Regions from separate parts of the Variovorax sp. VNK109 genome, predicted to be linked through region 1. Evidence: predicted binding sites of a transcription regulator. Region 1 holds the regulator's gene; each other region holds the start of a gene.

Region 1 (4,626 bases):
CGCTGCCAGACCTTGCGCGCCCCCAGCTCCAGCCACACCGGCTGGCGCGCGCGCACCAGCAGCACCAGTCCCATGAGCATCGCCGCCACATGCAGCAGCGTCCACGCAGGACGCAGCGCCGCCGACTGCGTGCCCAGCCAGCCGACGGCCTGCATCGACGCTGCAGCCACGCCGCCAAGCGCCGAATAGCCGAGCAAACGCCCGGACTGGAAACCCCAGAGCGCCATGCCGCGCTGCGGCCCGGCCACCTTGCCCAGCGCGGTGCACGCCGCGCCGCACATCGACAGGCAATGCGGCCCGCCGAGCAGCCCCATCAGCAGCGCGGTCAGGGCGAGCGAAGCGGAGGGCAGCACGGCAACCCCGTTCAGATGATGCGCGAGAACCGCGCACGTGTGCGATCGGCCTGCAGGTAACGGTCGAACACCATGGCCACGGCACGCACGACAAACCAGCCCGTCGCCGTGACCTGGATGCCGGTGTCGCTCACCGTCACCATGCCCTGCTCTTCCAGGTCTTTCAGCGCCTCGAGTTCGGCCCTGAAATAGCTGGAAAAGTCGATGAGCCACGCCAGGTTGATCGATTCATGGAGCAACTGGCCCTGGCACATGAGCGCCATGATCACCGCGCGGCGGATCAGGTCGTCGCGCGTGAGCGCAAGGCCACGCACCACGGGCAGCCGGCCCTGGTCGAGCAGGTCACAGTATTCGCCCATCGTCTTCGCGTTCTGGCTGTAGGTGGCGCCCACACGCCCGATCGCCGACACGCCCAGGGCGATGAGGTCGCAATCGGGCTGCGTGCTGTAGCCCTGGAAATTGCGGTGCAGGCGGCCCTGCCGCTTGGCCACCGCCAGCGCGTCGCCCGGCAGCGCAAAGTGGTCCATGCCGATGTACACATAGCCCGCGTCGCTGAACGCGTCGAGCGCGCTTGCCAGCATCGAGACCTTGCCGCCCGCGCCCGGCAGTTCGGCGACGGCGATGCGCCGTTGCGGCTTGAAGCGCTCGGGCAGGTGCGCGTAGGCGTAGAGCGCGATGCGGTCCGGCCGAAGTTCGCACACCTGCGCCAGCGTGCGGCTGAAGGATTCCGGTGTCTGCTGCGGCAGGCCGTAGATCAGGTCGACGTTGACCGAGTCGAAACCGTGCTGGCGCGCGGCCTCCATGAGTTCGAACACCTGTTCGACCGGCTGCACGCGATGCACGGCTTTCTGCACGGCAGGGTCGAAGTCCTGCACACCGAAGCTCAGTCGGTTGAAGCCGAGTTCGGCCAACACGGCCAAGCGCTTCGCGTCCACCGTGCGTGGGTCCACCTCGATGGAAAACTCGCCGCCCGGCGCCAGCGCGAAGTGGCGGCGCAGCATGGCCATGAGTTCGCGCAATTCGTCGTCGGACAGGAAGGTCGGGCTGCCGCCGCCCAGATGCAGCTGCGTCACCGTCTGACCGGTGCCCAGGTGCTTCGTGTGCAGCTCTGCCTCGCGGGCCAGATAGCGCAGGTAAGGCGCCGCGCGGTCGTGGTGCTTCGTGATGATCTTGTTGCAGGCGCAGTAGTAGCAGAGCGATTCGCAGAACGGCACATGCACATACAGCGACAGAGGCTGCGTCATGGCCGCGGCCCCGTGCCGACGCTGGGTCAGCGCCTGGGTGTAGTCATCGGCCGTGAAGGCTTCCACGAAACGGTCGGCCGTCGGGTAGGAGGTGTAACGGGGGCCCGAAACGTCGAAACGGCGCAGCAGATCGGGGGTAACGGCGTTCATGGGGTGCTTTCTGATGGTGCACCGTGACTTTGCCGCAGCCGACCGGACCGTTCCTTGACATGGATCAACCCGGGCTCACACCGCTGCCGGGACAATTTGCTTCATATCAGGAGTGACCATGCACGACGCGCCCGTTTTCACCGCACAGGACCCGAAGGTTGTAAGCTTGAGGCCCCTTCCCGTGGCCGCACGCATGACGCCCCAGACCATCAAAGTCGCCTGCTCCAACTGCAACCTGCGCGAGCTGTGCATGCCCGTGGGCCTGCAAAAGGAAGAGATGGAGCGCCTGGACGACCTGGTTGCCACCCGTCGCAAGGTCGCACGCGGCACACCCCTGTTCCGCAACGGCGAGGAATTCACGTCGCTCTACGCCATCCGCACCGGCTTCTTCAAGACCTGCATCGCCACCGAAGATGGCCGTGACCAGGTGACCGGCTTCCAGATGGCGGGCGAGATCATCGGGCTGGACGGCATCGTGAACGATCGCCACACCTGCGATGCGGTGGCGCTGGAAGACGCGGAAGTCTGCGTCATGCCCTTCGACCGCATCGAGGACCTGTCGCGCGAAGTCACCGCGCTGCAGCGCCACGTGCACCAGATCATGAGCCGCGAGATCGTGCGCGAACACGGCGTGATGTTGCTGCTGGGCAGCATGCGCGCCGAAGAGCGGCTGGCGGCGTTCCTGCTGAATCTCGTGCAGCGCCTGCATGCGCGCGGCTTCTCGCAGTCCGAACTCGTGCTGCGCATGACGCGCGAGGAAATCGGCAGCTACCTCGGCCTCAAGCTCGAAACCGTGAGCCGCACCTTCTCGAAGTTTGCCGAGGAAGGCATCGTGGAAGTGAAGCAGCGCCACGTGCGCATCCTCGATGTGGATGCGCTCAAGCGGCTGGTGAATCCGCCTTCCACCGCCTGCAATTGATCAGGATATCTGCCGGGCTTTTCCATCCGTCGCGCAGGCGTGCCGCGCGCAGTCCTCGGGTCGCTCGTCCACCGGCACCGGGCAGCGATTCACCTCGAACGGCGACATCGACAGCAAGGTCGTCAGTGCGCTCGACGCCATGGTGATCGCCCAGAACGCGAAGAACGCCAGCGTGTAGACGCCCTGACGCGAGAGCGTGACGGGCTGGCCGAACCAGTGAAGGTCGCCCGGGTCCACCGTCGCGAACACCAGCATCTCCAGCACACCGGCCATCAGGAACGCCGGCCAGGCGATCCACATCAGGCGTTGTTTGAGCATGGCGGGCTCCTACGGGCGAGTGGCGGCTTGCGCTGCAGGCTTCACGGGCAAGTCGTCCGTCGGCGTGGCCGCGTGGTTGCGCGCATGCATGGCAGGCGACAGGCTGCGCTCGGCCAGCGTCCTGTTGATCTCGATGCCCTTGCGGTAGTAGTCGGCATCGACCACCGGATCGGGCGACGACAGCGCGATCCACGCCGTGACGAGCCCGGCCACCACCACGATGGCCGGACCGGAGATGACGAGCCAGACGTGGCCGAACTTCCACCATGGTTCTGCGGGCTTTGCAGGTGATGCAGCTGCTATTGCGGGTCTGGCCCCCGGCATGCGGGGCGTCATCGTGTTCTTTGACATGGCGTGTCTCCTTCGTGGTGATGTCTTGAATGGATGTTCAGCGGGGTACCAGGAAAACGGCCTTCTCGGACACGTGTGCGCTGTCGCCCAATGCCTGCACGTCGATGTGAACCGGATGCGAGCCCGATGCCGCGCTGCCATAGGGAATCTGCAGCCGCACCGGAACCCAGCGCGACTCGGCGGGGCCGACTTCCACATCGGTGTCCGATGCGACGCCCAGGCCTTCGAGCCCGCCCGCGCTGATGCGGTAGGTCTGCGGCTTCTCGGTCGCGTTCATGATCTGCAGGCGATAGACGTTCTCCAGCCGCCCACCGTCGACGATGCGCGAGAGCGATGCACGGTCGCGCACCACGTCCACCTTGAGCGGCGTGCGCAGCACCAGGCTGCCCAGCAGCGCGAGCGTGACGACACCCAACAGCAGCGTGTAGACCAGCACACGCGGCCGCAGCACACGCCGCCAGATCTGGCGCGACGTGCCACCGGTGGCCAGCGCGTTCTGCGTGGAAAAGCGGATGAGGCCTCGCGGGTAGTGCATCTTGTCCATCACGGTGTCGCACACATCCACGCAGGCGGCGCAGCCGATGCATTCGTACTGCAGGCCGTTGCGGATGTCGATACCCGTGGGACACACCTGCACGCACAGGGAGCAGTCGATGCACGAACCGAGGTTCAGCTTCGCGAGTTCGGCCTTGCGCGAGCGCGATCCGCGCGGTTCGCCACGCGCCGCGTCGTAGGTGACGATGAGCGTGTCCGCGTCGAACATGGCGCTCTGGAAGCGCGCATACGGGCACATGTACTTGCACACCTGCTCGCGCATGAAGCCGGCATTGCCCCAGGTCGCAAAGGCGTAGAACAGGATCCAGAAGGTCTCCCACGGACCGAGCGCGAACGACGCCACCCCGGCGCCGAGTTCGCGCACCGGAGAAAAGTAGCCGACAAAGGTGAAGCCTGTCCACAGCGCGACCAGCAGCCACAGGCCGTGCTTCGCGCCCTTGCGCGCGAACTTCTCCAGCGACATCGGGCCTTCGTCGAGCCGCATGCGCTTCAAGCGATCGCCCTCGGTCCTGCGCTCGATCCACATGAAGATTTCCGTGTAGACCGTCTGCGGGCAGGCGAAACCGCACCACAGCCGCCCCGCCACCGCCGTGAACAGGAACAGCGACAGCGCGCTGATCACCAGCAGGCCGGTGAGGTAGATGAAGTCCTGCGGATACAACACCAGGCCGAAGATGTAGAAACGCCGCGCGCCCAGGTCGAACAAGACAGCCTGGCGCTGGCCCCATTCGAGCCA
Region 2 (4,626 bases), on a different contig from region 1:
CATGCCGGGCGCGCGCATCTTCACAATCGTGGCGATCAGGTTGATGCCCGAGAGCGTCGTCCCGACCCCCGCGACCTGCAGCGCCCAGAGGTAGTAGTCGACCCCGACCCCCGGACTGCTGAGGATGCCCGAGAGCGGCGGGTACGCCAGCCAGCCGGTGCGCGCGAATTCGCCGACGAACAGCGACATCATCACCAGCACGGCACCGCCCACGGTCATCCAGAAACTGAAGTTGTTGAGGAAGGGGAAGGCGACGTCGCGCGCTCCGATCTGCAGCGGTACCACGTAGTTCATGAAACCCGTCACCAGCGGCATGGCGACGAAGAAGATCATGATCACGCCGTGCGCGGTGAAGATCTGGTCGTAGTGGTGCGGCGGCAGGTAGCCGAGGTTGTCGCCGAAGGCGATGGCCTGCTGCAGCCGCATCATGATCGCGTCGGCAAAGCCGCGCAGCAGCATCACCAGCCCGAGGATGATGTACATGATGCCGATGCGCTTGTGGTCGATGGAGCAGATCCAGTCGCGCCACAGCGTGCCCCACCAGCCCATCTTCGTGACGAAGCCGAGTACGAAAAGGCCGCCGAGCACCACGCCGGCGAAGGTCGCGACGAGGATGGGGTCGTGGTACGGAATGGCCTCGAGCGTGAGCCGCCCGAAGATGAGGTGCTGGAGATCGGCAGTCATGGCGTTCTTCTTATCGGATGAGGGTGGCGACGGGCGTGCCGCTCGGGTTTTCAGGCGTGCACAGCGCAGCGACGACCATGCGGTCCTTCAGGCCGTAGAGGGTGGAAGCCGGACGGTTGGTCAGGCCGGCCACCGCGCCCTTGCCGCCGCCGCCACGTTCGTCGATGGCCATCATGTCGGCCGCGCACATGCGGGCGGTGTCGACACAGCGGTTGACGATGGCGTCGTACAGGCCCTTGTCGACCGAGGCGTAGTGCGCCACGGGCACGCGATGGCTCGGCTTTTCGAGTTCGAGGTAGCCGGCGCGGCTGAGCATGCCGGCTTCGGCCTTGCGCGCGGTGTCGATCCAGCGCCTGAAGTCTTCGTCGGCCAGGCTTTTCACGGCGAAGTTCATGCCGGAGAAGCCGTCGCCGCTGAAGTTGGCCGAGATGCCGCGGAATTCACCCGTCCGGTTGAGCACGCCGTGGAGTTTGGTTTCCATGGCGGGCATGGCGTAGATCATGCCGGCCATTTCGGGGATGTAGAACGCATTCATCACCGTGGAGGAAGTGATGCGGAACTGCACCGGCCGGTCCACCGGCAGCGCGAGTTCGTTGACCGAGGCGACGCCCTGCTCGGGGTAGAGGAACAGCCACTTCCAGTCGAGCGCGACGACCTGCACCACGAGCGGCTTCACTTCGGCGGGTACTTCGCGCTTCGCGTCGATGCGTTCGAGCGGCCGGTACGGGTCGAGCTTGTGGGTGCTGACCCAGGTGATGGCGCCCAGCACGATGATGATGAGCAGCGGCGCGCCCCAGATGAGGAGTTCGAGCCGGGTGGAGTGGTCCCATTCGGGCTGGTAGTCGGCTTCGGTGTTGGAGGCGCGATAGCGCCAAGCGAAGAAAAGCGTCAGCAGGATGACAGGGATGATGATGATCAACATCAGCACCGTGGCCTGTACGATCAGGTTGGCCTGCTGCTGGGCGATGTAACCGGACGGTTTCATCACCACCATATTGCAACCGGACAGCACGGCTGCAGCCAGCGCGAGCATAGTGAGCCGCAGCAGCGGAGACCGCATTACAGCCTGTTGATGTCGAGGGTGAGCCATGATTTCTGCCTCTAGCCGGGGTAAACGAGAATTGCCGGAGCCTGAAAACTGTACTTACATTGACCGCTATCAACGATTGGACATTTTGTCCCAGGGCTTAGCTTGTAACTGCCTGGACCCGCTTTACCTAGGGGTGAAAAGTAAATGAGTACGACAGAGATGGCAATGCCCACAAGCCCTTCCGCAGTACCCCCCGTACTGCGCAACAGCGAGTCCAACCCGTCGGTGGCCCCGAGCGAAATCGCCGTCGGCGTGGTGATCGGGCGCTCCTCCGAGTATTTCGACTTCTTTGTCTACGGGATCGCCTCGGTCCTGGTCTTCCCGGCGGCCTTCTTCCCGTACCTCAGCCCGCTCGAAGGACAGCTCATGTCCTTTGCGCTGGTGGCGCTCGCGTTCTGCGTGCGCCCCATCGGCACGCTGGCAGGCATGGAGATCCAGCGCCGCTGGGGTCGCGGCGCCAAGCTGACCGTCGCGCTGATGATGCTGGGTACATCCACAGTGGGTATCGGCATCCTGCCCGTTCACACAGAAGCGACGCCCTGGGCCGGCCTGCTGCTCGCGCTGCTGCGCATCGGTCAGGGCCTGGCGCTCGGCGGTTCCTGGGACGGCCTGCCTTCGCTGCTGGCGCTGAATGCGCCGCGCCACAAGCGCGGCTGGTACGCCATGCTGGGCCAGCTGGGAGCACCGCTGGGCCTGCTGGTGGCAGCCGGCCTGTACGCGTACCTGTGGTTCACCATCAGCCCCGAAGAGTTCATCACCTGGGGCTGGCGCTATCCGTTCTTTGCGGCGTTCGCCATCAACGTGGTGGCGCTGTTCGCACGGCTGCGCCTCGTCGTCACGCACGAATACGACCGTGAACTGCAGGCCCGCGAACTCGAACCCTGCAAGCCTGCCGAACTCTTGCGCGAGCAGGGCAGCAACCTGCTGCTGGGTGCGTTCGCGCCGCTGGCCAGCTATGCGTTGTTCCACCTCGTCACGTTCTTCCCGCTGTCGTGGATCCTGCTGGAAGGGGGCCGGCCGATCGGCCCGCTGCTCGTGGTCGAGGTGATCGCCGCGCTGCTGTGCGCCGCCGCCATGCCGATCTCGGGCTGGCTGTCGGACCGCTACAGCCGCCTGCGCCTGCTGGGCAGCCTGTCCATCGCGATCGGCGTGTGGAGCCTGGCCGCACCCTTCCTGCTGGAGCGCAGCATCGCGGGGCAGAACGTGTTCATCCTGAGCGGCGCCATCCTGCTGGGACTGTCTTACGCGCAGGCGGCAGGCCCGCTCACATCGAACTTCCTGCCGCGCTTCCGCTACACGGGCGCAGCGTTGTCCACCGATCTGGCGTGGTTGTTCGGCGCGGCGTTCGCGCCGCTGGTGGTGCTGTGGCTGTCGGAGCGCTTCGGCCTCGTGTCGGTCACGTTCTACCTGCTGTCGGGCGTGGTCGTGACGATGCTCACGCTGCTCTTCAACCGCGCGCGCCGCCGCGCGGCGACATCGGCAGCGGGCAAGCACTGACGGCGGCTCACTCCCCGGCGAACTGCCCGTCGATGTAATACCAGCGCCCGTGCTCGCGCACGAAGCGGCTGGTCTCGTGCAGCCGTTCCGCGCGCCCGTTCGTGGTGCGCAGGCGGGCCACGAACTCCACCACCCCCGCATCGGCCGTGCTCTCGGCGTGACGCACCTCGAGGCCCAGCCACTTGATGGGCTGCAGTTCCAGATCACCCGGTGCGGTGCCCGGGTGCCAGGTGGCCATGAGGTAGTCGATCAGCCCCAGCACATACGCGCTGTAGCGCGAACGCATGAGTGCTTCGGGCGTATCGGCATGCACGCCTTCCTTCAGCCCCGCATGCCAGCGGCCGCAACACGCGCCGTATTCGCGGTCGCTGCCGCACGGGCAGGCGGCCGTGGGCGAGAGGCCGACGCGCCTGGACGGCGTCATGCCACCGGCTCCGGCTTGATGCGCACGGGTTTGATGCGCACTGCCGCGATGACGCCGGCGATCAGCAGCACGATGCCCGCGAGTGTGAGCGCGCCGGGCCAGCTGCCGCGCAGCAGGAAGGCATAGAGCAGCGCGGCCAGCGTCTCGAACACGATGAGCTGGCCGACCAGCGCCGTCGGCAGGCGCTGGCTCGCCGCGTTCCAGCACAGCGTGCCCAGCCATGACGCGAACAGGCCGATGGCCACCATGAGCCCGATGAAATGCAGGGGCCGCGGCCCGAGCGGCAGCGGGAACGTGTCCGTGCTGGCAGAAGGCGACAGCACGCCTGTCCACAGCAGGAAGCCGGCATACCCGACGAGCGCGAGCGGCAGTGTGGTGAGGCCCTGCGCCGTCGCCCACGCGCGCGGGTTGCGGTCCGGGTGCGCGCGCATCCAGCGGCCATTGCGGATGGGGTACCAGGTCCAGCAGATCACCGCGCCCACGGCAAGCAGCGCGCCGACAGCGTACCGCGCGCCGCCGCTTTCGCTGCCGTGCCTGCGCAACTCGTCCACCTCGGCCTGGTTCACGCACGCGATGCCTGCGAGGATGATGCCAAGCGGCAAGGCCAGCTTGCCCCACGGCAGCCGGCCATCGCGCTGGTGGCTCACGAGGTTGGCGGTGATGGCGATCACGACGGGCAGCGTGCCGATGATCATGGTCGGCAGCGGCGCACCCGCGCGCTGGATGGCACTGGAGAGGAACAGGTAATAGAAGATGTTGCCGACGGCGGCCAGCTTCAGCGCCTCGACCCAATCGTCACGCGAAAGCCGCCGGAGCTCCGTGCGATCGAACCACGCCAGCGGCAGCGCAATGAGCCCGAAGGCCAGATAACGACCGAAGGTGTGCAAGGCCGCCGGGTATTCCGGCAGCAGCAACGGGCCCACGAACACCA
Region 3 (4,626 bases), on a different contig from region 1:
CGACAGAGCGTTACCTCGCCGGCACGCAATACAACCGCGACATCAGCGGCGCGATCTTCGGCTTCGGTTCGGGTGATTTCCTGCGCGACGAACTGGCCAACCTCGACCTGCGCAGCACATTCGCAGGCGGTCTGGGCTATCACGTCTTCCAGAGCGAACGGCACACGTTCGACGTGACCGGCGGTCTGGCCTACACCCAAGACAACTACGCCAACCCCGCCGTCATCGACGGTCAGACGCGCACCAGCTACGGACGGCTCGAACTGGTGATGGGCGAAGAGTCCAACCACAAGCTGACCGACACCGCGACCTTCCAGCAGAAGCTCACGTTCTATCCGAACCTGCGCGATTCAGGCCAGAAGCGCGCGGTGTTCGATGCCAAGGTGTCGGTGGCGATGACCAAGTCGCTCAACCTGACTGCCGGCCTGTCGATGCGCTACAACAGCGACCCGGGCCTGGGCCTCAAGTCGACCGACACCGCGCTCGTGACGGGTGTGTCCTGGCGTTTCGACTGATGGAGAGGGCGGGCCGTCAGCTCGCCCGGACGATCTTGAGCATGTTGGTGCCGCCCGGCGCGCCCATGGGCTCGCCGCAGGTGATGGCATACACATCGCCCGGCTGCACGATGTTGCGCTTCTTGAGGTGGCCTTCGGCTTCGCTGAGCGCGGTGTCGCGGTCCACGCTCTGGTCCATGAGCAGCGGGCGCACGTTGCGATAGAGCGCCATCTTTCGCTGGGTCGCCAGCTTGGGCGTGAGCGCGTAGATCGGGATGTGGATGCGGTGGCGGCTCATCCACAGCGCGGTCGAGCCCGAGTCGGTCAGCGCCACGATGGCCTTCGCGCCCAGATGATGGGCAGTGAACAGCGCGCCCATGGCGATGGACTGGTCGATGCGGCCGAAAGTCTTGCCGGTGAAGTCAGCGTCCAGCTCCACGTCTTCCGCGGCTTCTGCGGCGCTGCAGATCTGCGCCATCTCGATCACCGTTTCCAGCGGATAGCGGCCGGCCGCCGTCTCGGCGCTCAGCATCACCGCATCGGTGCCGTCGAGCACGGCGTTGGCCACATCGCTGACCTCGGCGCGCGTGGGGACGGGGTTGGTGATCATGCTCTCCATCATCTGCGTGGCGGTGATGACGACCTTGTCGTTGTCGCGCGCGAGCTTGATCATGCGCTTTTGCAGCGCAGGCACGGCGGCGTTGCCGACCTCGACGGCCAGGTCGCCGCGCGCCACCATGATGCCGTCGCTGGCCATGAGGATTTCCTCCAGCCGGGGGATCGCCTCGGCGCGCTCGATCTTGGCGATCAGCGCGGGCCGGTGCCGGTATTCTGCTGCGGCCACATTGGCCAGCTGGCGGGCCATTTCCATGTCGGTCGCGTTCTTGGGAAAACTCACGGCCAGATAGTCGGCCTGGAAGCTCATCGCAGTCTTGATGTCGTCCATGTCCTTGGCGGTGAGCGCCGGCGCCGTAAGACCGCCGCCCTGCTTGTTGATGCCCTTGTTGTTGGACAGCTCGCCGCCCAGGCGCACCACGGTGTGCACCTGCTCGCCACGCACGGCTTCCACGGCCAGCACGATCAGCCCGTCGTTCAGCAGCAGGATGTCGCCCGCCTTCACGTCACGCGGCAGTTCCTTGTAGTCCAGGCCCACGCCGTGGATGTCGCCGGGCTCGGTGCGCGACGCATCCAGCACGAAGGGCGCGCCCGAGACCAGCATCACCTTGCCTTCGGCGAACTTGCCGACGCGGATCTTGGGCCCCTGCAGGTCGGCCATGATGGCCACCTCGCGGCCGGCACGCTGCGCGGCCTCGCGGACCAGCGTCGCCCGGTCGATGTGGTCCTGCGCCTTGCCGTGGCTGAAGTTCAGGCGCACGACGTTCACGCCGGCGCGGATCATCTGTTCCAGCAGGGCTGGGTCGCTGGAAGCGGGGCCGAGGGTGGCCACGATCTTGGTTGCACGGCTGACCATGTCTGTCTCCTGGGGGCTCTGGTTCGATGGCGCATTCTCACATGGCGCAATTGCTCCGGTAGTTGCCCGGGTTCCGACCCCGTTACATTCCTGGCGCCCCCAATTCCCCTACAGGTTGATCCCAGTCAGCGGGCTGTCACTGCGACTGTTTATCATCCGCGCCATGAATCAAACGCCCGAACTGACCTCCAGGCAGCCGTCCGACGGCCATCTGCCTGCCGCGCCGCTGTCTCCGGCCGAACCGCTTCCGCACCGCAAGATCCTGCGCGAATGGCTGATGCCGCTGTCCGAACGCAACACGCTGCGCGCTTTCCTGCTGCTCGCCTTCGACTACGCGTTGCTGCTGGGCCTGTACACCGCCGCCGTGCTGTTCGACCCGTGGTGGGCCAAGACGCTGTGCGGCCTGGCCGCCGGTTTCGTGATCGGCCGCCTGTTCATCATCGGCCATGACGCCTGCCACCAGAGCCTGACCGAGCACCGCAAACTCAACAAGTGGCTGGGCCGCATCGCCTTCCTGCCCTCGCTCACGCCCTACAGCCTGTGGGACGTCGGCCACAACGTGGTGCACCACGGCTTCACCAACCTCAAGGGCGTGGATTTCGTGTGGGCGCCGCTCACGCCCGAGGAATACGCCGCACTGCCCCTGCGCCAGCGCCTGATGCAACGCGTCTACCGCAGCGGCTGGGCGCCGGGCCTGTATTACATGATCGAGATCTGGTGGAACAAGATGTTCTTCCCGAGCCGTGAAGCCATGCCCACGCGCCGCGCCGCGTTCGTCTGGGACGGCGTGCTGGTGACCGCGTTCGCGGCCCTGTGGGCTGGCGCGCTGTGGGCCGCCGCGTACTTCACCGACCAGTCGGTGCTGACGCTGCTGGTCACGGCCGGTCTCGTGCCCTTCCTGTTCTGGTGCGCCATGATCGGCTTCGTGGTGTACGTGCACCACACGCACGTCAAGGTGTCCTGGCACGACGACAAGGCCAAGTGGCAACGCGCCCAGCCTTTCGTGTCTACCACCGTGCACCTGACCTTCCCGTGGCGCATCGGCTCGCTGATGCACCACATCATGGAGCACACGGCGCACCACGTGGACATGAGCGTGCCGCTCTACCGCCTGAAGAACGCGCAGAAGATGCTGGAAGACATGCTGCCCGGCCGCATCGTGATCCAGCGCTTCTCGTGGCGCTGGTATTTCGACACGGCGCGCCGTTGCAAGCTGTACGACTTCACGCAGCGCTGCTGGACCGACTTCAAGGGCCGCGCGACGAGCGAGCCCTCGCCGCAGCCGGCCTGACCCTCAACCCGCCGCGCGTTTCGAGAGAATCTCGAACGCCGGCAGCGTCTTGCCTTCCAGCACCTCGAGGAAGGCGCCGCCGCCGGTGGAGATGTAGCCCACGTCCTTCTCGATGCCGTACTTGGCAATGGCGGCCAGCGTGTCGCCGCCACCCGCGATGCTGAACGCGTCGCTGTCGGCAATCGCACGTGCGATTGCTTCGGTGCCCTTGGCGAACGCGTCGAACTCGAACACGCCGACGGGGCCGTTCCAGACGATGGTGCCGGCGGACTTGAGCGTCTGTGCCAGCTTTGCGGCCGTCTTCGGGCCGATGTCCAGGATCAGGTCATCCGCCGCCACGTCGGTCGCGGCCTTCACGGTCGCAGGCGCGTCGGCCGCGAAGGTCTTGGCCGTCACCACATCTTCGGGAATCGGCACCTGCGCGCCGCGCGCGGCCATGGCGTCGATCACCGCCTTCGCCTGATCCACGAGGTCCGGTTCGGCCAGGCTCTTGCCGATGGGCAGGCCAGCGGCCAGCATGAAGGTGTTGGCGATGCCGCCGCCGACGATGAGGCCGTCCACGTTGGCCGACAGGCTCTCGAGGATGGTGAGTTTGGTCGACACCTTGCTGCCCGCCACGATGGCGACCAGCGGCCGCTTCGGGTTGGCGAGCGCCTTGCCGATCGCGTCGATTTCGGCCGCGAGCAGCGGGCCGGCGGAGGCGATCCTGGCGAACTGTGCGATTCCGTAGGTGGACGCTTCCGCACGGTGCGCTGTGCCGAAGGCGTCGTGCACGAAGATGTCGCACAGCGCTGCGAGCTTGCGCGCCAATTCTTCGCTGTTCTTCTTCTCGCCCTTGTTCAGGCGGCAGTTCTCCAGCAGCACGACTTCGCCCGGCTTCACGTCGACACCGTCGACCCAGTCGGAAACCAGCTTCACCTCGCGGCCCAGCAGTTCGCCCAGGCGCTTCGCGACGGGCGCAAGCGAATCTTCGGGTTTGAATTCACCTTCGGTGGGGCGGCCGAGGTGGCTCGTGACCATGACTGCAGCGCCGGCTTTCAGCGCCATCGCGATGCAGGGCACCGAGGCGCGGATGCGCGTGTCTTCGGTGATGTTGCCGGCATCGTCCTGCGGGACGTTGAGGTCGGCCCGGATGAACACGCGCTGGCCGCTGGCCTTGCCCTGCGCGCACAGGTCGGAGAATCGGATGACATTCATAGGACACCGATTGTAGGGAAGCGACTCCCTGTTCCGGCTACCAGCCCAGCCCGATGTGCAAGGGCAGGTACACCGCCATGCCCACGATGATGGTGAGCAGCACATCACGCCGCCAGTAGTAGGCGGCAACGCCGGCCAGCGCACCGAACACGCGGGCATCGGCCAGGCTGCCG

What was found. Region 1 encodes FNR, which switches genes on or off when oxygen is low (the NO sensors DNR and NnrR bind a similar motif). Its sites were predicted from a motif close to TTGATNNNNATCAA; they were not measured.
Region 2: a site for FNR is predicted at 1,834-1,847, ahead of cyoA (ubiquinol oxidase subunit II). Genes of this name have one in related genera too.
Region 3: a site for FNR is predicted at 2,081-2,094, ahead of ACO2Q9_RS15670 (fatty acid desaturase). Genes of this name have one in related genera too.

What each region holds. Positions count from the first base shown of each region.
Region 1 covers NZ_JBMSDV010000002.1:134,473-139,098, reverse strand. The annotation lists gene ACO2Q9_RS08175 (sulfite exporter TauE/SafE family protein) at 1-314, opposite strand, end outside; gene hemN (oxygen-independent coproporphyrinogen III oxidase) at 365-1,747, opposite strand; gene fnr (fumarate/nitrate reduction transcriptional regulator Fnr) at 1,941-2,666, shown strand; gene ACO2Q9_RS08160 (hypothetical protein) at 2,667-2,984, opposite strand; gene ACO2Q9_RS08155 (FixH family protein) at 2,994-3,308, opposite strand; gene ccoG (cytochrome c oxidase accessory protein CcoG) at 3,373-4,626, opposite strand, start outside.
Region 2 covers NZ_JBMSDV010000004.1:158,583-163,208, reverse strand. The annotation lists gene cyoB (cytochrome o ubiquinol oxidase subunit I) at 1-684, opposite strand, end outside; gene cyoA (ubiquinol oxidase subunit II) at 695-1,744, opposite strand; gene ACO2Q9_RS15135 (MFS transporter) at 1,919-3,271, shown strand; gene ACO2Q9_RS15130 (YchJ family protein) at 3,279-3,695, opposite strand; gene ACO2Q9_RS15125 (DMT family transporter) at 3,692-4,626, opposite strand, start outside.
Region 3 covers NZ_JBMSDV010000004.1:276,879-281,504, reverse strand. The annotation lists gene ACO2Q9_RS15680 (DUF481 domain-containing protein) at 1-515, shown strand, start outside; gene pyk (pyruvate kinase) at 532-1,965, opposite strand; gene ACO2Q9_RS15670 (fatty acid desaturase) at 2,129-3,256, shown strand; gene ACO2Q9_RS15665 (phosphoglycerate kinase) at 3,260-4,453, opposite strand; gene ACO2Q9_RS15660 (AzlD domain-containing protein) at 4,491-4,626, opposite strand, start outside.